DNA from 2 places in the Methylophaga sp. UBA678 genome. Region 2 is predicted to be linked to the other one. Evidence: predicted binding sites of a transcription regulator. Region 2 holds the regulator's gene; the other holds the start of a gene.
The links. The regulator PhoB, encoded in region 2, activates phosphate uptake and scavenging genes when phosphate is short. The targets are predictions, from matches to a motif close to GNNTGTCATAAAACTGTCANAT.
Positions count from the first base shown of each region.

Region 1: the regulator PhoB is predicted to act here: its motif matches at 5,190-5,211, upstream of pstS (phosphate ABC transporter substrate-binding protein PstS).

Region 1 is NZ_DBNG01000024.1:115,396-123,953, reverse strand. It holds gene mauD (methylamine dehydrogenase accessory protein MauD) at 1-114, shown strand, start outside; gene mauA (methylamine dehydrogenase (amicyanin) small subunit) at 160-726, shown strand; gene mauG (tryptophan tryptophylquinone biosynthesis enzyme MauG) at 751-1,755, shown strand; gene B3014_RS12385 (hypothetical protein) at 1,806-2,123, shown strand; gene napG (ferredoxin-type protein NapG) at 2,153-2,836, shown strand; gene napH (quinol dehydrogenase ferredoxin subunit NapH) at 2,839-3,684, shown strand; gene azu (azurin) at 3,760-4,209, opposite strand; gene B3014_RS12365 (hypothetical protein) at 4,566-4,778, shown strand; gene pstS (phosphate ABC transporter substrate-binding protein PstS) at 5,274-6,332, shown strand; gene pstC (phosphate ABC transporter permease subunit PstC) at 6,458-7,435, shown strand; gene pstA (phosphate ABC transporter permease PstA) at 7,432-8,337, shown strand; gene pstB (phosphate ABC transporter ATP-binding protein PstB) at 8,358-8,558, shown strand, end outside.
Region 2 is NZ_DBNG01000018.1:101,201-109,758, forward strand. It holds gene pstA (phosphate ABC transporter permease PstA) at 1-975, opposite strand, end outside; gene B3014_RS10040 (ABC transporter permease subunit) at 987-3,257, opposite strand; gene B3014_RS10045 (PstS family phosphate ABC transporter substrate-binding protein) at 3,394-4,350, opposite strand; gene phoR (phosphate regulon sensor histidine kinase PhoR) at 4,494-5,783, opposite strand; gene phoB (phosphate regulon transcriptional regulator PhoB) at 5,796-6,488, opposite strand; gene B3014_RS10060 (inorganic phosphate transporter) at 6,678-8,324, opposite strand; gene dsbD (protein-disulfide reductase DsbD) at 8,465-8,558, shown strand, end outside.

The DNA of each region.
Region 1 (8,558 bases), on a different contig from region 2:
GAGCATGTTGAAAGCCTGTTTGAAACCGTACGACTGGGTCACGCTTCACTGCAGAGCTACCTCAAAGACAGCTCTACTGCCAAGGAAGTGACAGTGGGCGAGCAACTGCACTAATCATTGATTTGAGAGTAGAACCAAAAAACATAACGGAGAAGGCAAATGACAAAGAAATTAGGATTTGACGCTGCTATTGAGAAACTGAGCCGTCGTACCGCAAACAAAACCGGTCGTCGTGGCTTCGTGGGTAAACTGGGTGGCTTCCTGGTAGGTGCGACACTGCTTCCCTTGCTGCCAGTTGATCGCCGTGGTCGTCTGAACAGCGCCCATGCCGCTGACGCCAGTGACCTGGATGCGGCCAGAGCAGGTTGGCAACCACAGGATCAGGATCCACAAGCCTGTGACTACTGGCGGCACTGTTCTATCGACGGGAACGTCTGTGACTGCTGTGGTGGTACGCTGACTTCCTGTCCTCCGGGCACCAGCCTGTCACCGAGCTCATGGGTGGCCAGCTGTTACAACCCGGGTGACGGTCAGACTTACCTGATCGCTTACCGTGACTGCTGTGGTAAGCAAACCTGTGGTCAATGTGCGTGTCTGAACACAGAAGGTGAACTGCCGGTTTACCGTCCTGAGTTCTCCAACGACATCGTATGGTGCTTCGGTGCAGAAAATGATGATATGACCTATCACTGCACCATCTCACCAGTCGTTGGTAAAGCCAGCTAAGTTGGCCTGAGGCATTCTTACATCATGAAGATCAGAATCCTCGTCATGTTGGCATGCACGGTATTTTCCGTGCATGCCAGTTTGGCTGATGACACAATCAAGCGGAGTGATTATCAACGTCCCGAGGCCATTCCGGCGCCGGACTCCAACCCGCTTACTATAGAAAAAACAACGCTGGGTAAAGCCCTGTTTTTTGACCCGCGTTTGTCCCGAGATAAAGGTATGTCCTGTGCGACCTGCCACTCACCGGATCATCGCTGGAGCGATGGCCGCGTTGTGCCGCTGGGTTCGGAAGAACTTGAGCAGCCGAGACGAACGCCCACTGTCATGAACAGCGCCTGGCTTAAAGCATTAATGTGGGATGGCCGAGCCAACTCACTGGAAGCGCAGGCAGTGCTTCCCATCACCACGCCACACGAAATGAACTACAACATGGATGAATTAGTTCAGCGACTAGGTGAAATTAAAGGTTATCGCCCCTTATTTGAGTCTGCCTATGGTGATGCAGAAATCACTACACAGCGCATTGCGATGGCATTAGCGACTTTTCAACGTACCTTGGTCTCCAATGTTTCAAGCTTTGATCGTTGGGTAGAAGGTGATGATGAAGCTATCAGTGTCAGTGCTCAACGTGGTTTTCAAGTATTTAACAATAAAGCCCAGTGCGCCGCTTGTCATAAGTCATGGCGTTTTACTGATGATAGTTTCCATGACATTGGGCTGGATAGCCCGGATCTGGGTCGTGGCAATACCATCCCTGTCGAGGTGACGATTATGCAGCATGCTTTTAAAACCCCGACCTTACGTGATCTGCCAGAAAACGGACCTTTTATGCATGATGGTTCCATGACCAATCTGGAGCAAGTGATCAAACATTATGAAGACGGTGGTCTCAAACGTCCCAGCCTGTCTAAAGAAATGTCGCCATTTGAACTAACTGAACAACAAAAAGCCGATCTGATTGCCTTTTTGAAAACCTTAAATGGTGGTCCATTAGCACTTTCTCCACCCGAATTACCCGAGGAGTAGCATACGTGAACAGACAAGTAACACTTTGGCTCATGACTATAGCTTGCATTATGAGTACGCTCATTCTACCCGTTGCCAGTGCCGAACAAGCAAGCGACTCAGAACAGATTATTCGAGAGTTATCGCTGACCCATCACGATTTCGATGAATGGCACTTTACCCCGCAAGTCAATGACAAACTACTGATTCATAACAAAGCGAATATCGCACACAGTATTTATGTCACCTACCCCGATGGCAAAGTGGTGAACTTAGGCGTACAGCTTCCGGGAGAAACCGTCAGCTTGACTATTCCAGCAGCCGGTGATTACCTTTTGCAATGCTGGATACATCCGGTTATCAGAGCCGAAATGACGGTAGCTCCCTGATATTTGCTGTTTATCTGCTGGAGGTACTAATGGCAGAAAATCAACGAGACACTAACCATCAATTAGACGATCCCGGAAAGCGGGAAACCTTTCGTCATCTATTCAAACGTTTTGGAGTGGTACTGGTGGGTTCCATCATTGGACAATCCATGATTCTATCCCGTCCAGCACGCGCTGCAGAAGCGCTTCGCCCACCAGGCGCATTGCCGGATCTGGACTTCGACTCATCATGTATACGATGTGGCTTATGTGTTGAAGACTGCCCCTACGATATTCTGAAGTTAGCCAGTTGGGCCGATCCTGCTCCACAAGGCACGCCCTATTTTGTAGCCAGAGAAGAACCGTGCCGGATGTGCACCGATATTCCCTGTGCCAAGGCCTGCCCGACCGGTGCACTTGATCGCCATATGACCGATATAAAAAAAGCGGATATGGGCGTCGCTGTACTTGTTGACCATGAAACCTGCCTCAATTACAAAGGTTTGACCTGTAGTATTTGCTGGCGAGTTTGCCCCATTCGTGATGAAGCCATCACCATTGAACCTATCCAGACTGAGGCAGGAAAATTGATGATTCCTACCGTGCATTCAGACATCTGCACTGGATGCGGCACCTGTGAAAAACATTGTGTCTTGTCTGAAGCGGCCATTCGCGTACTTCCACGCGAACTGGGCTTAGGCCTGTCTGGCAGGAATGCCGTTGGGAGGAGCTAAGTATGTTACATCGTCTGAAGCGTGGCCTCTATCGGCATCGCTGGTTGTTGATGCGCCGTATCGTACAAATCTCCATTTTACTTGCCTTTATTGTTGCAATACCGGGTTATGGCAAGATTGCTGATGGCAATTTATCGTCTAGTCTCTGGTTTGAACAACTCAAACTGACCGATCCTTTTATTCTTCTCCAGTCTTTTTTTGCAGGTTCCCCTATTGCCTTGCCCGCGCTTATGGGGGCGATACTGGTCGGAGGGTTTTATGCTTTCTTAGCCGGTCGTCTTTACTGTAGCTGGGTATGTCCCATCAACTTACTGACTGATTTAGCCTATTGGTTACGTAAACGTCTCAATATTAAAGGCAATATGAATTTATCGCGTCATTTACGACTCTGGATCTTAGCCTTATCTCTGGTGCTTTCTTTTTTAGGCGGGACCTTGGCGTGGGAAATAGTGAACCCTATTACACGATTCCAGCGAGAGTTAATATGGTTTTCTTTAAGTGGAGCGATGCTGCTCGGCGCTTTATTTTTGTTTGATTTATTTGTCAGTCGTCGTGCCTGGTGCGGCCATCTGTGCCCAGTAGGTGCTTTCTATGGCATTTTAGGACGCTATGGTCGACTCAAAGTGACATCCACACCAACAGAAAGCTGTGATACCCGTGGCTGTTCACGTTGCGTTGCTGTTTGTCCTGAACCACATGTACTGGCCCCTGTAGTGTCAAAACAAGCCTTATCCGTTACTTCAAGTGATTGTACTCGTTGCGGTGCTTGTCTTGATGAATGTAGCGAAGGAGTTCTGTCAATGAAAATTGACTTAGTGGGGATGGCAAATAGAAAAGCTGACGATTAAATAAAAAGATAAAGGTGGGCGGCAAACCACCACACCTTTATAACAGGGGATACAAGAGGAAGCTGAAAGGTATTTTTATTCTGCTTGTTTCACGGTGCCGCGCATCATAAATGTGTGACCAGGAAATGAGCAGAAAAAGCTATAGTCCTCATTTTTATTTAACACACTCGTTTTAAAGGTTGTTGAGGCACTTTCACCGCCACCGATGATCGGTGTGAATGCGAGCACACGCTCATCATTCTTTGGAAGGAAATCATTTTCGAGCCCTTCTGGTGCACCGGCTTGAGCAATGGCATTCACATCTGAAGTCTTGGCTAATACCCAGTTATGACCAAGCCCATCTTTAGATAGCTTACCTGTATGCGTGAAATTGACAGTAAATTCATCACAATCAGATGGCACAGTGATTGTCTTAGTGTTGTATGACCATGAATCACCCGCAGTAATTTCTACTTCACAAGTATTGGCACTTGCTAAGTTAGGTAAGGCAAATGCTAAAGGAATAAAAAAATAAGAAAAACGCATATTAACTCCATGAAAAAAATCACAATGTGAGCAATAAGTTTAATGGCAGCGTTTATATCTCAGTAGCAAAAATGGGCATTGTTCGAGTCATGTCATGTTTCTTAGCGAATGTTTGAATCCCACCATCATAAAAGCCGAAACAAAACTATTTTCGACGTTCAAATTGAGAGAGCTAATGGTGCTACTTTTTCTACTAAACTCCCCTCCGCTCCTCTAGCGACACAAAGCTCCAATCGCATGCGACTAACCGCTATGTAGAGATAATGGGCTATTTACCTGAAAATCTGGGGTAATTATCAGCTGCAGCCAGCTATGTAATCATTTTTAATATGCTCTCCAATACAAAGGAGAGAGAAATGAATGTTTTATTAATAGGTGCTGTTGCTATGATTGCAGCATTGATTCTATCGGCATGGTTAATGACATTTGCCAGATGGTTTCCCATCAAAGGGATAGACGGCGACTTTTTAGTCGATTACAAAACCATGATCAGGGCTCACGTAGATTATGCACTCATGGCATTATTCAGCTTAGGTTTTTTATGGTGCTGCGACTGGGGCCGATATTGAGTTATCAAAGTTCGCCTGTCTTTGTGTCGCCATTGGCGGATTCACTAACCCAACCATTTTTGTGATTGCCGCTTTTGATATCTATTTCTGGAATAAAACTATCTGGAAAATATTCTCAGCATTGAGCTTTATTATTACAACTATTGGCTTTGTCTGGATTGCCTTCAGATTACTTATGTTTGCAATTCAGTAGAAGTAACAATACTGCTATTAAGACTATAGAGTCCCTAATAATGACGCTCTATTTAGTCATAATGTCACTTTAATTTATCCATTTTGTGAAAAGAGACGAATTAAAAAAACTGACATTGATACATTATTAATAAGCAAAAAGATCTATAGATAATTGATTTTAATATAAATTATTAGATACAACCTTCTACTGATATAAAAAATTCTGACTAAATTTGCTTTTGTCATAAATCTTTAACTTAAGACCGATACTCTGTTCGAGTTAAAGATTTTTATTGCTTAATTAACTAGTCAGGAGTTTCTATGAAACTATTTGCAAAAAATGCAAAGTCAGTTTTTCTTATCACTGCCCTTGTTGGTGCGATGTCATCAACTGCTGCACATGCCGAACTGAAGTTGAACGGTTCTGGTGCCAGTTTTCCAGCCCCTCTTTATAACAAATGGTTTAAAGATTACAGCAAGCAAACTGATGGTGTGCGTGTAGATTACCAATCTAAAGGTAGTGGCGCAGGTATTCGTGATTTCATCAATGAAACAGTTGACTTTGCAGCGAGTGACGCCGCGATGAAAGACAGCGAAATCGAGCAAGTCAAAAAAGGTGCAATTCTGTTACCAATGACAGCCGGTGAAGTGGTTCTGTCTTACAACCTGGAAGGTGTTAAAGAATTAAAACTGCCACGTGATGTTTACCCAGCGATTTTCATGGGCAAAATCACTCAATGGAATGACCCAAAAATCCAAGCAGCCAACCCAGGTGTTAAATTACCTGACGAAAAAATCACTGTAGTCGTTCGCTCTGACTCAAGTGGTACAAGTTATGTTTACACCAATCACTTGTCTGCCATCAATGCAGAATTTAAAGAAACTATCGGTGCAGCTAAATCACCTAACTGGCCTTCTTCTGCATTAATCGTTAAAGCGCCAAAAAATGATGGTGTGACAGCGACTATCAAACAAACGCCTGGTTCAATTGGTTACATTGAATATGGCTTTGCAAAATTAACCAAAATGCCAACCGCTATTCTTGAAAACCAAAAAGGTAAATTCGTTGAAGCCGGTGGTGAAACAGGTGCTGCCGCATTAGCAACAACAACCTTCCCAGAAGGTAATTTACCAGGTAGTGATGTACCTGATTTACGTGCTTGGTCTACTGACCCTGCTGGTGAAGATGCTTACCCAATCGCCTCGTTCACATGGTTGTTGGTCTACAAAGATCAAGAAGATGATAAAGCAAAAGCTTTACGTGACTTAATCGAGTACATGGTAACAACAGGTCAAGAATCATCTGAAGCAATGGGTTATATCCCACTACCTGAAAACGTGGTTGAGAAAGTTCGCAACGCAGCGAAAATGATCAAGTAATCACATCAGTTGAAAACTGAGATAAAAAATGCTGCAAGGCTGGAAAGTCCTTGCAGCATTTTCTCTGTTTTTACACGCCATAAAACATGTTTAAAAACACGAATGAATAATTGATAGGAACGCACATGGTTTACGATCCATTTAAAGAAGCCAGTAGTGATAAAACACTGTCTGCTCCGCCATCATCGACGGATTACTTAAAAGACTCGGTATTTCGCTCTTTTGCTTATTTTTGCGCCCTATCCATTGTCCTTTTGGTTGCCTATATCGTTTTTGAATTAGGTTCACAGGCATTACCGGCCATCAAAACACATGGCCTTGGCTTTATTACTGGTACTACATGGGATACCAACCAAGGGGTGTTTGGTGTGTTACCTGAAATTTGGGGCACATTATATAGTTCGCTCTTAGCTTTACTTCTGGGTGGTTTATTAGGTGTTTCAATAGCGATCTTCCTGACTCAAGGATTTGTACACGCTAAGTTCGAAATGATTTTCAGAACCGTCATCGAATTGTTAGCAGCTATCCCCTCTGTTGTTTATGGTTTATGGGGCATTTATGTACTGATTCCATTGATAAGACCTGGCGCTGAGTGGTTACATGACACCTTAGGCTGGTTTCCCCTATTTGGCACAGAGTTGAGTGGTCCAGGTCTTGCTCCTGCGGCATTGGTACTCGCTATTATGATTTTACCTACCGTAGCAGCGATTTCTGCAGATGCTTTCCGCCGTATCCCCTACAAAGTGAAAGAAGCCGCTTACGGTATGGGTGCTACCAAGTGGGAAGTCATTTTAAAAGTAATGCTCCCTACAGCCTCTTCCGGCATTTTGGCTGGTTTAGTGCTTGGATTCGGTCGCGCTCTTGGTGAAACCATGGCGCTCGCCATGTTGATTGGTAACGTCAACAATATCGATGTCTCACTGTTTGCTCCGGCCAATACCTTAGCGTCACTTCTTGCTTCTACTTTCCCTGAAGCAGGTGAAATCGAAATACAGGCTTTAATGTATGCCGCACTGGTTCTACTGGTCATCACCTTTATGGTCAACGTTGTCGGTTTGGCAGTACAGCAATACACCATGCGTAAGTTTGAGGGTAAAAAATGAGTCAAATACAATTAGAAGAGCAGGTGTTGCCACCAAGAATTGAGTTACCGGCTCTGGAAAAAAATATTTTTGAAGTCAGAGCATTAAAAAACTATTTTTTGACAACCTTAGTTTGGCTGTTAGCTGTTTTAGCCAGTATTCCCCTCTTTTCAGTGATTTATATGCTGCTCGCTCAAGGTGGCGCCAGACTGGATATGGAAGCGATTACCGCCCTACCACCCGCTGGTTTTGAAATGGGTGGTGGCTTTGGTAACGCCATTGTCGGTACATTAACTATGGTGGGTATTGCCTCGGCCATCAGTATTCCAATTGGAATCATGGCAGCACTGTATTTATCAATACTTAACCCTTCCAGCAAAATAGCAACCATCTCACGCTTTTTAGCCAAGGTACTTACAGGCTTTCCTTCAATCCTGGCGGGTGTCTTTGTTTATGCCGTTATCGTTATTACAACCGGCACTTATTCTGCCTGGGCGGGTGGTGTGGCCTTAGCTGTTCTGATGTTACCTACGGTGACTTTGGCAGCAGAAGAAGCCATGAAACAAGTACCACAAAAAATGAAAGATGCTGCGTTTGGCATGGGGTGTACGCGTACACAAGTCATATTAAAAGTGGTTTTACCTACAGCATTACCCGGCATTTTGACCGGTGTGATATTGGCTGTAGCAGGTGCCGCGGGTGAGTCAGCTCCGTTACTGTTTACTGCCTTGTTTAGTAATTACTACATGGCTGAACTGGCAGAGCCAACAGCCTCTTTATCCATTTTGATTTACAACTTCTCCGGCATGCCGTTTGAGAATCAGATTGAGCTTGCCTGGGCAGCCTCTCTGGTACTTGTAATACTCGTCCTCTTTTTCAATATTCTGGCCCGCGTTGTCGGCAGATCGAAATTTAAAGAATAACGTAAGGAAAACCTATGAATATGCAAATCGATACCGCTGAATTTATTGCTGAAAAGTACGTGCCAAAAGGCCCTGTTGTTTTAGATTGCCATGTAAAAAATATCTACTATGGTGACTTCAGAGCGGTCAGAGACACCACTATTCCTATTGAAAAAAATAAAGTCACCGGCTTTATTGGTCCATCAGGTTGCGGAAAAAGTACCGTTCTACGCAGCATGAAT
Region 2 (8,558 bases):
CGGTGTAACTAAGACTGACATAATCATCACCATCATGACTGTGCCAAAAATAGCCGGAAAAATACCGCCTTCTGTATTGGCCTCACGAGGCTCACCAGACACAAACTCCCAGGCATTATGGAAATATTGTCCCAATTTTTGCAGTGTCGTCATGGCATTGGGTTTATAGGCCTGAACAATTTTTGCCATGGGAATGTCTGCTTCACGACCATCAGCAATCCTGACGGTAATCTGATCCCGGTTCAGTCCTGTATAGAGTTCATCCAGCTCCACACGGATTTTTGCATACCGTGCATTGAGTTGTTGGCGCTCTTCTTCTATTTCTAAATAAGGCTGGCTACCTTTTTCAACGTCATTCAGTTCCAGACGCCGTTCATCAATCCGAAGCTCTTCAAGACCATGATTGATTTTGCCAATCTCCGATTTTTCAATCTCTTTTATTTTGCTGAATAAAGCATTACTGCGAGCCAGTCGGGTCTGAAACTCATCCCAGGCTTGCTCACCCTCCGCAACAATTTCACCTTGTTGCTTCACATTCACAAGGTAGCCATAGAAATTACCCCACTCGCGACGTTCTATTGACATCAGTCCCGCAGGTTTTTGAGTATCAGCTATCCAGGGATCATTAATCCAGCGAAAGTCGAGCCCAAAAAAGTCACGGTTACCGATTTTTAATAAAGTACGATTCGCTGTTTCTTGTCCTTCGGGTAAATGCACACCAGATAGTGCTAACCGTGCTGCTGGCACAGTTTCATGATCAACCCGCTCCCCTACTAACATGACTTTTTCTTCGCCGGGCTCGACATACGTCAGCTCGACAATATCAGCAGGCCAGAAATGACTTAATCCACGCACAGCGATAAGACCAATTAACCCCACTACCATGACCAGACTGATACTGACAGCACCAGCGTTTAACCAGACCCAGGGTTTACCGCTATCAAACCAGATTTTCATTGAAGAACGTTGTTTCATCCTATTTCCTACTACAGCGAACTGTATTTATTACGTAAACGCTGACGCACTACTTCAGCAACAGTATTCAGAACAAACGTTGCTAAAAACAACACTAATGCGGCCAGGAACAGAACCCGATAATGCGAGCTGGCGACTTCTGCCTCGGGCATTTCTACAGCAATATTGGCTGAAAGCGCTCGGAACCCCTCGAAAATATTAAAATCCATAATTGGTGTGTTACCGGTGGCCATCAACACGATCATGGTTTCACCTACAGCACGTCCTAGACCAATCATCACCGCCGAGAAAATACCAGGGCTGGCGGTTAGCAGCACCACACGTGTCATGGTTTGCCATGGCGTGGCACCTAGCGCTAAAGAACCAATAGTTAAATGCTTTGGTACACCAAAAATAGCGTCTTCAGTAATTGAAAAGATGGTTGGAATGACAGCGAAGCCCATCACCAAGCCCACAACTAATGAATTTCGTTGGTCATAATCAATACCCATTTCATTCAGGAATTGCGGCATATTGCCATCAAATAACCATAATTCAATTGCGCCACTTGAAGCCATGGAGACATACCCCACCAGCAGCACGATAGGAATTAAGATCGCAGGCTCCCAACCATCCGGGATACGCTCACGCCAGTGCTTGGGAAGTTTCGTCCAGCCCCAGGCGGTCAAAATAATCATGATGGGCAACATAAACAGTAAGGTAAAAACACCCGGTAGTTGATCTTCGACCAATGGGGCTAACCAGAGGCCCGCTAAAAACCCTAAAATAACGGTTGGTAATGCCTCCATTATTTCAATAGTCGGTTTCACAAAGCTGCGCATCCGTGGCGACATGAAATAAGCAGTGAAAATAGCGCCCATGATAGCGAGTGGCACTGCCACCAGCATCGCGTAGAAAGCAGCCTTAATGGTGCCGAAGGTTAGCGGCGTTAAACTGAATTTAGGTTCGAAGTCATTACTGGCCGAAGAGGACTGCCAAATATATTCTGGTTTATCACGGCTTTCATACCAGACTTTCTCCCATAAGGAATGCCATGAGATATCAGGATGTTCATTATCAATATCCAGCAACCTGACATCACCTTTATTGGTGAAGCTGATAAGACCATTGGCCCGAGGTGATAAAGCAATAACGGCATTATTATCAACATAAGGCTCAACCAGTAGCGTGCGATGAGCGGTAGTGTGGTAAATACCTAAGTGGCCGCTCTCATCCAGCGTGACAAAGCCTTTACGGGCCTGTTCTGGTGCGATGGCAATAATCGGACTGCTTTGTGCATCGAAACTACGCACATTATGTAATGTGTAGTTATTGTCTTTGTCTCTGACAGGAAACCATTGATCAATCTGACCGTCACTACGACCTATCAGGACTGAAATACCGCCCGTGAGGAACTCAAAGCTAGTGATATCGACCCCTGTCGGTACGGCTTTGATTTTCTGAATCAGTCGTGGCTTATTGAGATTCTGTACGTCGTAGTAATAAACAAACCCTTTATCATCGACCAGATAAAGTTCACGCTGATCAATATCGAGCTTAACCTTAGTCAGCTGACTAGCGCCTTCAACCACAATCTCATGTGCCTCTTCCTTGATAGTGAACTGTGTGTCATCAAGAAAATTAGCTTCTTTTTCAAAACGTTTTAAAACTAAACGTTTGTCTTCAGTGTAAGCGGCAAAAGTCGTTTTATCTTCGTAACTCTGAACGGAGAGTAAATCAATCGCCTGACCCTGAGCATCTATAAGGAGATGCTTTTCACCCAGCGGATAAGTGATTTCAGGCACAATTACTCGCTGTGTTCCGGTTGGATACGTGACCTTATAACGCTCTTTGAACACTAAAGCATGGCCATCAGCAAAGCCATAACTGAATACTCCGGTAGTGGCTGCGCCGGCACTGACGCTACTGATTACTTTTCCTTCCAGAGGCAAGCTGACTTCATTCATCGTCTTGCCGTTTTTTGCCTCAAAAAAACGGACACCACCATCACCATTCACTGCCATGGCCACGGTGTTGTATTCATTCAAGGATAAAAACACTGGCTGCTTTGTATCGCTGTGATAGGTAGCTTCCGTGTTGAGGCTGGCGCCTTGGAATAACGGCATCACAACATAAAGTAGATAGAAGAAAATCAGCACAATGGCGAGGATGACCGATATACCACCTACCGCCACGCCATATTTGGCTACGCGGTCTTTGGTTTCACGCCAGGCACGGCGGCGCTTTGCTACCTTGGAACCAGGCGCTGGTAATACACTATTCTCGACTGTTTGTTCTTGCATCTAGCCATACCACTTAAGTTTATTTTTTTGCTTTCTTCATTGCTAAACATACTGATTTGGAGTGTATTTAGCGATAAATTTAGAAAAAACGCCCCGTAAAAACGGGGCGCTTCTCTCGTATCTGCAAAGGCTTGCTCTATTGCAGCTTTTGCAATTCTTTTTCAACAACGGCATCTGGAAGTGGAATATAGCCATCTTTGACGACTACTTTTTGACCCACTTTAGACAAAATCATTTTAACGAATTCACGATCAATTGGTGCCAAAGGTTTGTTAGGCGCTTTGTTGATGTAAACGTACAGGTAACGTGAAAGCGGGTATGAACCATTAGCTGCATTGTCTAATGTAGCTGGTGTCATTTTGCCACCTTCTTCTTTTGCTAATGCCAGAGCCTTAACGCCAGACGTTTTATAACCAATACCTGAGTAACCGATACCGTTCAGTGATTTAGTCACACCTTGAACAACAGAAGCAGAACCTGGCTGCTCATTCACACTGTTTTTGTAGTCACCTTTACAAAGCGCATTATCTTTAAAATAACCGTATGTACCAGAAACTGAGTTACGTCCGTATAACTGAATATTACCTAAATCCTGACCTAACTGACTCCAGTTAGTGATGTCTTCTGGATAACCACATGTACGTGTTGCAGAGAAAATCGCATCAACTTGAGGAATTGTCAGACCATCGATTGGGTTGTCTTTGTGTACATACACAGCCAGCGCATCAATTGCCACACGAATTGGCGTTGCTTTATAACCATATTTCGCTTCAAAAGCCGCGTCTTCTTTGTCTTTCATTTTACGGCTCATTGGACCAAAATTAGACGTGCCTTCAGTCAAGGCAGGTGGCGCTGTTGAAGAACCCGCAGCCTGAATTTGAATACTGACATTTGGATATTCACGTTTGAACTCTTCGGCCCACATGGTCATCAAATTCGCCAACGTGTCTGAACCAACACTCGACAAGCTACCTGAAATACCACTCACTTTTTCATAGTCAGGTAAAGCAGGATCGACATCACCCGCAAATGTCAGCGGCGAGAAAGCCATTGTCATTGCAGCACCTAGCAGAGCAAGGTTTTTCTTGAACATAGTGTTCAACTCCCAAAGATTATAAGAAAAAAAGCAACGTTATTAACGTAAGCGCTAGGTAGTATGAGTTTTTCGTGTGACAAGCATATGAAAGTAATATGACAACTGTGTTACAACGGCAATATTGTTTACTTGCCAGCGACTTAGACCGGAATTTTCTCCACCGCAGACGTTTCAGGGAAACAGCACTTAAAGCTGCTACCCTTACCAAGCTCACTATTGATGATGAGCTTGGCACCGTGCCGCTGAAGTACATGTTTTACTATGGCGAGCCCAAGTCCTGTGCCACCCGCGTCACTACTTCGACCTTTATCAACACGATAGAATCGTTCTGTTAACCGCTCCAGATGATGAGCGGCAATCCCTTCCCCTTCATCAGCCACCTCAATGCACACACCATTGTCAGTTTCACGCCAACTCAGTGTCACTGAGCAGCCTGCTGGTGTGTATTTCACAGCATTGAAGACCAGATTTGATACTGCGCTGCGTACTTCACCTAAATCACACACAAGCCATTTATCAGTTTCTAGGTTAAGGCTAAATTGATGGTCATGAAAGTGCTCCAATGCTTTGGCATCTTCGATAATTGAATGCAGTAATTTTTCAACATCCGTTGGCACTCTGCGTAAGGACTTCTCCCCTGTTTCCAGTTGCGACAGTACCAATAAATCTTTGATCATCATATGCATGCGCTCACTCTGCTGGCGCATAGCAGGGAGGGCCATCTTCCACTGCTCCGAATCTGTGTCCTCTGTGAATGCTTCTAGGTATCCACGCAATACCGTTAACGGGGTTTTTAGTTCATGCGATACATTGGCAACAAAGTCACGCCGCATTCGCTGTAGCTTGATTGTTTGGGTGATATCACGAGCAATCAATAACCGGCCTGATCCCATGTAGTTGACTAATTTCACCTCTAGTTGAATATCTTCGTTTAGGGGTGATTTGACTGTTGCTGTGCCGCCCAGATGAATATGATTTTCCAGAAGCTGTTGAAAAGCAGGCTCGCGAATCAGATTATTAATCCTGACATGATTATCACGCGGCCAGCGCACACCTAATAATTCCCGGGCGGCCTGATTTGCCCAATCCACCTCACCATATTCACCAAGAACAACAATGCCATCAGGTAAGGCAGCGGTAGCCGACTGAAACCGCTTGAGGTAATCAGTCATTTTTTTCTTGCGATTGCTGTTTTGTTGGCGCATTTGTTCTATTTGACGACAAACATCATCAATCACGCCTTCCGCACTGGGGGAGCGCCGCTTTTTAGGTTTTTGTAACCAATACCAGAGTTTGTACCAATTATGCTGCAGCCACAAAGCGTAAGCCAAAGAGGCCACAAACATAAAAGCCATCATTTGACCAAACAAAAGCCCAACAAAACCTGCCAGACTGACAAGCGTTAGCAGTCGCCAATTATCCCATTGCATGATTCAGTTCGCTTAATCGACTGAAAAACGATAGCCAACACCTCTGACGGTCTGGATAAACTGATCATGACCTGTTGGTTCCAGCGCTTTGCGTAATCGGCGAATGTGGACATCGACTGTGCGTTCTTCAATGTATACCGTATCTCCCCAAACGTAATCGAGTAACTGCGATCGACCATACGCCCGTTCAGGATTTTTCATAAAAAAGTGCAGTAAACGAAACTCGGTTGGGCCTAACTCAACACGCACATCATCTACCGTCACCCGGTGACTCTTTGTATCCAGTACCAAATTCGCAAACTGTAACTTCTGAGCATCTTCATTTTCTGGTGGCTGGCAACGACGCAATACCGCTTTGATGCGAGCAATCAGCTCGGGGGGAGAAAAAGGTTTATTGACGTAATCATCAGCCCCTACCGCCAGGCCTTTGACCATATCTTCACTCTCACCTTTAGCGGTAAGCATGATAACTGGAATATTCGCCAGGAACTCATTTGCACGCAATCGACGAATAAATTCTATGCCATCAATGCCGGGTAACATCCAATCCAATAAAATCATGTCCGGTTGATCATTTTTTAAGACATCCAGACCTGACTCGGCATCACCTACTGAGACACAACTTAGACCTGCTTGCTTAAGGGTAAACGACAACATATCTCTGATGGCAGCATCATCTTCAACCACTAATACGCTTGTAGCCATAAAATTCGTCCAACTATTTGCTTCGATAATTAAGGGCTATCTTACCTCTGAATTATGACATTTTAGTAACAAGCGTGATTTTTATTGTCATAACAACGGATTAAACCCATCAAAAAATAAAAAAGCCACAGATTCTTAACAGAAGCTGTGGCTATATGACAGTTTTATGTCAACACATACATCCCTGTTTTAATTCATAATTCCTTTAATCATATAAAATAATGACGCCGATAAAACAGCTGCCGCTGGCACCGTAATTAACCAGGCTGTAATAATTTTTCTTACAATGTCGCGTTTGACATATAAGCTTTTCTTTTCTTTCTTCAGTACTTTCTTCGCTTTTTTCAGCGTATCTTTTTCGCGGTCAATCGAACTATATAATTGTGTGATACGTTGATAATCTGCCGCGGTTTTTTGCTTTTTATCCAACAGCATATTGAGCTCGCTACGTAAAGCACTCAATAAACGTTTTTCTTCTTGTATTTCTTGTTTGTCGCGCTCAATTTCCTGCTTCAGACTACTCGACTTATCCATCCATTCGCGTAAAAAACCGACCCCAAACACACCACCAATAGCAATATGTGTAGAGCTGACCGGTAAGCCAAGCTGGCTGGCAATAATCACTGTGATGGCAGCAGCCATGGCGATTGAAAAGGCACGCATTTGATCGAGCTCAGTGATTTCGCCGCCTACTGTGCGAATCAATCTCGGGCCATAGAGTCCCAAGCCAAGTGCAATACCAAAAGCACCTACGGCCATTACCCAAAAAGGTATACCTGCTTTAGCATTAATGCCTCCTGTCATTACGGCATCATGGATAGCCGCAAGCGGACCAATCGCATTCGCAACGTCATTCGCACCATGCGCAAAGCTCAATAAGGCTGCGGCAAAAATCAGCGGAATAGTAAACAGGATATTGATGCTTTCACGATCATTGTTTAATTTCGGCAAACGACGGCGCAATGAGGCTTTGACTAGAAAAAATGAAATAATCGCCAGAATCAAGCCGATGGTTGATGCTTGCAGCATAGTTGGTTTGTCAACGATTTCTACGGTGAAGAACCAGTCATTGATTAGGGTTAAGAATTTCGGCCAAATATGCTTCAGACCTTTTAACACCAAATACGTCACAAAAGCCCATGCCATTATCGAGACATAAACGGGCACCCATTTCAGTGATGCAGCTATTTTATTTTCTTGAAAAATAATGGTTTTTTTGATGGCAAATAAGAAGGCAGCAGCTACGACACCACCGATCACAGGGGATATGATCCACGATCCTACAATGGCGCCCATCGTGCCCCAGTTCACTATCTCAAATCCAGCAGCAGCAATACCTGCCCCCATTACCCCACCGACAATGGAGTGTGTGGTGGAGACGGGCGCCCGAGCAAAAGTCGCCATATTCAACCAAAGTGCAGCCGCTAATAAGGCTGCCATCATGGCCCAGATAAACGTGTCACTCTGCTGACCAAACTTATCGATATCGATGATGCCGTTTTTAATCGTGGAAACCACATCGCCACCAGCAATGATGGCGCCACTCGCCTCGAAGATCATCGCGATAATGATAGCGCCGGTCATCGTCAATGCTTTGGAACCGACCGCAGGGCCAACATTATTGGCTACGTCATTAGCACCAATATTCATGGCCATATAGGCGCCAAAAACAGTGGCTATCGCCAGAAAAAGATTATTAGGCACACCACCACTGGTGATGAAGCTATACCCTAAGACGGCCACCATAAAAAAAAGGGCCATGCCGATTCTGGTTAATTCGCCATGACTCTTCTTGTAAGCCTGTTTTTCAATTTTATGGATGTCTTTGATTTCCACGATCATTCCGTTTTTAACGACCCAAAACGGCGCAATTATTACAGCAATGTGACACAAGGCATACCCCAAACAAGACTGATGTAACTATTGCCTGCTATGATTGTCTAGTTATACAACCTTCTGACAAGCATTTGAGACTGATGAAAAAATTTTTATTTTTTATACTTCTGCTAAGCGTTTTTAATGCACATGCGCGCAGCAGCCTTTTTGATGGTCTAGGTTTCAGTAACAACG